Regions from separate parts of the Jeotgalibacillus aurantiacus genome, predicted to be linked through region 2. Evidence: a T-box and tRNA genes for the amino acid it is inferred to sense, from the RefSeq annotation. Region 2 holds a T-box; the other holds one or more tRNA genes.
The links. A T-box is a leader RNA that pairs with one kind of tRNA and senses whether it is charged. The one in region 2 lies ahead of tyrS (tyrosine--tRNA ligase), so its partner is inferred to be a tRNA-Tyr.

Region 1: it encodes a tRNA-Tyr, which carries the amino acid that the T-box ahead of tyrS (tyrosine--tRNA ligase) is inferred to sense. The anticodon was not compared.

The regions. Positions count from the first base shown of each region.
Region 1 is NZ_JACNMS010000002.1:931,350-933,793, forward strand. It holds gene H7968_RS09355 (B3/B4 domain-containing protein) at 1-419, shown strand, start outside; tRNA gene H7968_RS09360 (tRNA-Gly) at 543-616, opposite strand; tRNA gene H7968_RS09365 (tRNA-Leu) at 631-712, opposite strand; tRNA gene H7968_RS09370 (tRNA-Cys) at 778-851, opposite strand; tRNA gene H7968_RS09375 (tRNA-Gly) at 863-937, opposite strand; tRNA gene H7968_RS09380 (tRNA-Gln) at 942-1,013, opposite strand; tRNA gene H7968_RS09385 (tRNA-His) at 1,023-1,098, opposite strand; tRNA gene H7968_RS09390 (tRNA-Trp) at 1,123-1,196, opposite strand; tRNA gene H7968_RS09395 (tRNA-Tyr) at 1,203-1,286, opposite strand; tRNA gene H7968_RS09400 (tRNA-Thr) at 1,303-1,378, opposite strand; tRNA gene H7968_RS09405 (tRNA-Phe) at 1,384-1,459, opposite strand; tRNA gene H7968_RS09410 (tRNA-Asp) at 1,519-1,594, opposite strand; tRNA gene H7968_RS09415 (tRNA-Met) at 1,603-1,676, opposite strand; tRNA gene H7968_RS09420 (tRNA-Val) at 1,697-1,772, opposite strand; tRNA gene H7968_RS09425 (tRNA-Glu) at 1,796-1,870, opposite strand; tRNA gene H7968_RS09430 (tRNA-Ser) at 1,887-1,978, opposite strand; tRNA gene H7968_RS09435 (tRNA-Asn) at 1,980-2,054, opposite strand; rRNA gene rrf (5S ribosomal RNA) at 2,062-2,177, opposite strand; partial or broken rRNA gene H7968_RS09445 (23S ribosomal RNA) at 2,312-2,444, opposite strand, start outside.
Region 2 is NZ_JACNMS010000004.1:79,433-81,876, forward strand. It holds gene H7968_RS13255 (transglycosylase domain-containing protein) at 1-667, opposite strand, end outside; T-box leader at 817-1,026, shown strand; gene tyrS (tyrosine--tRNA ligase) at 1,086-2,348, shown strand.

The sequences.
Region 1 (2,444 bases), on a different contig from region 2:
AAGCGCTTTTAAAAAGAATCCAGAAGCAGAATTACCTGACCAGCATCAACTCAGCGATTGATCTTAATAATTTTTTCTCACTGCAATATGAGACGCCTATCGGGATTTACGATTCATCTAAAATCGAAGGTTCCATCGAATTACGGTTAGGCTCTGAAAACGAAATGTTCGAAGGACTGAACGGAAGAACCAACTCCGCACATAATCTTGTCGTTGCAGCAGATCAAAACGGCCCGTTCGGCAGCCCATTTGTTGATTCTGTTAAAACATCTGTTTCAGAAAAAACGACAGAAGCTCTTCAAATTGTTTATTTCCGTCCTTCTTTATCAGAAGAAAATAAAGAGAAGTTTCTTTCATCTCTTAAAGAAATGTTCATTCAGGTAAACGGAGGGTCTGCAACAACCCGGATTATCTCTTAAACATATTTATTTTAACATGGTGCCGCCTAAAATGAGCTGCACCATGTTTTTAGATAAAAGTGGCACATAAAAAAACGCAATGCTTCGTTTTAGTAACGAAACACTGCGTTGGTTATGTATGTTTGGAGCGGGTGATGAGAATCGAACTCACGACATCAGCTTGGAAGGCTGAGGTTTTACCACTAAACTACACCCGCAATATTATAGTAAGTACCGATGGCCGGGGTCGAACCGGCACTCCCGAAGGAACACGATTTTGAGTCGTGCGCGTCTGCCAATTCCGCCACATCGGCACGTTGGAAACTGTGCTTATCGTTTAAAAATGTAACATAATTGATTTTTTCATTCAAGTAGTAAATGGAGGCGGCAACCGGACTCGAACCGGTGGTAAAGGTTTTGCAGACCTCTGCCTTACCACTTGGCTATGCCGCCAAAAACAAATATGGAGCGGAAGACGAGATTCGAACTCGCGACCCCCACCTTGGCAAGGTGGTGTTCTACCACTGAACTACTCCCGCAAAGCTGGGCTAGCTGGATTCGAACCAACGCATGACGGAGTCAAAGTCCGTTGCCTTACCGCTTGGCTATAGCCCAATGTATATATGGGGCGACTGATGGGAATCGAACCCACGAATGCCGGAACCACAATCCGGTGCGTTAACCACTTCGCCACAATCGCCATTGTGAAAAATTAAATTTTAATTGGCAGGGGCAGTAGGAATCGAACCCACACCGGAGGTTTTGGAGACCTCTGTTCTACCGTTAAACTATGCCCCTGTGAAATGGTGGAGGGGGGCAGATTCGAACTGCCGAACCCGAAGGAGCGGATTTACAGTCCGCCGCGTTTAGCCACTTCGCTACCCCTCCATATATAAGTGAAACATGGTGCCGGCAAGAGGACTTGAACCCCCAACCTACTGATTACAAGTCAGTTGCTCTACCAGTTGAGCTACACCGGCTAAAATGGTGGCTTTGGACGGAATCGAACCGCCGACACATGGATTTTCAGTCCATTGCTCTACCAACTGAGCTACAAAGCCAGATAAGCATTTAATATCATACTATGTATAGAAATGTTTTTCAATACATGTGTTAAAAATGGCGGTCCCGACCGGGATCGAACCGGCGATCTCCTGCGTGACAGGCAGGCATGTTAACCGCTACACCACGGGACCAAAGGTAATTGCGGGGGCAGGATTTGAACCTGCGACCTTCGGGTTATGAGCCCGACGAGCTACCGAGCTGCTCCACCCCGCGACGATATAAAATTTAAATAATGGTGGAGAATGACGGGCTCGAACCGCCGACCCTCTGCTTGTAAGGCAGATGCTCTCCCAGCTGAGCTAATTCTCCGTGGGATAAAACAAAGTATGTAATGGTGACCCGTACGGGATTCGAACCCGTGTTACCGCCGTGAAAGGGCGGTGTCTTAACCACTTGACCAACGGGCCATTTAAAAAATGGCAATGGCGGAGAGCAAGGGATTCGAACCCTTGAGACAGCGGTAGCCGCCTACACGATTTCCAATCGTGCTCCTTCGACCTCTCGGACAGCTCTCCATGGCTCCACAGGTAGGACTCGAACCTACGACCGATCGGTTAACAGCCGATTGCTCTACCACTGAGCTACTGTGGAATAATAAGCCTAGCGACGTCCTACTCTCACAGGGGGAAACCCCCAACTACCATCGGCGCTGAAGAGCTTAACTTCCGTGTTCGGCATGGGAACGGGTGTGACCTCTTCGCTGTCATCACTAGACTTTATCACTTTGCAGCGACAAGATTTATTATACCACTTTGTGAAGGTGAATTCAACTCTTTTTTTAGAGGAAATTCGAACCCTCAAAACTGGATACAACATCAAACAACCGCAAGGTTCGAGAATCACCTAATTTGGTTAAGTCCTCGATCGATTAGTATTCGTCAGCTACACATGTCGCCATGCTTCCACCTCGAACCTATCTACCTGATCATCTTTCAGGGATCTTACCACTTGCGTGTGGGAAATCTCATCTTGAGGGGGGCT
Region 2 (2,444 bases):
TCTGAACACCGGCGATATTCCTGCCGGATGAATTTCTTCCCATGTCAGCTACATTTAAGTAGGCTTCAAGAATTTCTTCTTTTTCAAAGAATCGCTCGACCCGAAGTGCGAGAAGAATCTCTTTGGCTTTCCGGTCGAAAGATACTTCGTTTGTTAACACCTGATTTTTAATCAGCTGCTGTGTAAGGGTACTGCCCCCGGTCTGGTTGGCAGCATTCGTTACTTCCTGATAAAGGGCACGCATGATCGCTTTTGGAACGACCCCGTCATGTTCCATGAAGTACTCATCCTCTGTAGCAATAACAGCATTAATCAGCTTAGGGGATACTTCATCAAGTGTAACCTCATCCCGTTCAAGATCCGTCCGAATCTTACCGAGATAAACATTGTTTGCAAAATATAAATCAGATGTTTCAGTGTAGTCATAAATATTCTGCTCCAGTGACTCATACGACAAAACCTTCTCATCTTTTACGAGAGAGGCAAAATAACCTGCACCGACACCGCCGGCGAATGCAGCGCCAATTACGCCAAAGATAATCAGTAATAATAAAAGATTCCAGACAACCTGGTATGACGTATGCAGTTTCCGTGGAACGCCCCATTTCACCGCAGTTGCAGTAAATGTTTTGAGCCTTTCCCGAAAGGTTTTATTTTGTTCTGCCAATTACTATCATCCTCCTTGCAGCATCTTTACAATTATATCATATTTGTCTTTCGTGAAATGTAAATTTCAAATAGGTTACCAGATTTCTTGAACAAAGCTTGACAATGATTAAAATGATGTGCTAAAACTAACCATATCAATTTGATATTCGATCAGCGAAGAAGAGAACGCAGTAGGAAATCAATCGTGTAGCATTAGAGAAACGGTGGATGGTGCAAACCGTTACACATGATTTGTGAATTACACTCTCAGAGCTGCTTTCAGTTGTGAAAGCCGGCATTTTCTGCCGTTAAACCAATGAAGTGAAAGAGAGCAATCTCTTTAAGCCGGGTGGTACCACGCATAAAAGCGTCCCTGCATGATGAACATGCGAGGGATTTTTTTATGCGTTTTTTTATAGAAAAAGGAGGATCAACACATGAACTTATTAGAGGATTTACAATGGCGCGGCATTATTTATCAGCAGACAGATGAAGCGGGCATGAAAGAACTGCTTGAAAAAGAGTCTGTTTCACTATATTGCGGAGCGGATCCGACAGCAGACAGTCTCCATATCGGACATCTGCTGCCATTTTTGACACTGAAACGTTTTCAGAATCACGGTCACCGTCCGGTAGTGCTCGTTGGTGGAGCGACCGGTCAAATTGGGGATCCGAGTGGAAAGAAGGAAGAACGTCAGCTGCAGACACCTGAGCAGGTTCAGTACAACGTAGAAGCGATTTCAAAGCAGCTTGAAAAACTGTACGATGCAAAAGGTGACAACGAGGCCGTGATGGTGAACAACCTTGACTGGATCGGAAAAATTGATATGATCAGCTTCCTGCGTGATTACGGTAAACATATCGGGGTTAATTACATGCTGGCGAAGGATACGATCGCTTCACGTCTTGAAACCGGAATTTCTTACACTGAATTCACATACACGATTTTACAGGCGATGGACTTCAACCATCTTTACAAGGAATACAATTGTAAAGTGCAGATCGGCGGAAGTGACCAGTGGGGCAATATTACAACCGGCCTCGAGCTGATCCGCAAAATGAATGACGGAGAAACAAAAGCATTCGGGATGACCATTCCACTCGTGACAAAAGCGGATGGGACGAAGTTTGGTAAAACGGAAGGTGGATCAATCTGGTTAGATGCTGAGAAAACTTCACCATACGAGTTCTACCAGTTCTGGATCAACACAACGGATGCAGATGTGATCAAATACCTGAAATTCTTTACATTCCTCGACCGTGAAACGATTGAAGGACTTGAAAAGGCAGTGGAGGAGGAGCCGCATTTACGTGCTGCTCAAAAAGCACTTGCTGAAGAAATGACGAGAATGATTCACGGGGAAGCTGCACTTGAACAGGCTCAGCGTATTACGGCTGCCTTATTCAGCGGAGACCTGAAGTCATTAAGCAGTGCGGAAATCCGTCAGGGCTTTAAGGACGTACCTACTCATCAGGTCGGAGGAGACGACTCCCTTAATCTCGTTGAGGTACTGGTCAATGCGAAAATTTCTCCATCAAAACGTCAGGCGCGTGAAGATGTAACAAATGGAGCTGTCTACATTAACGGGGAGCGTGTGACTGACCTGCAGTTTGAGCTGGAAGGCACCGTTCGCCTGGATGATGAGTTCACGATTATTAGAAGAGGGAAGAAGAAGTACTTTATGATTCAGTATGCTTAAGCTTTAATGATGAAGCCGTGCCGGGGCATTCCTCCGCTTTCCGCGGCCGCGCGGTGAGCCAGCTAATGCTCCGCATTACGCTGTCTCACCTGTCGC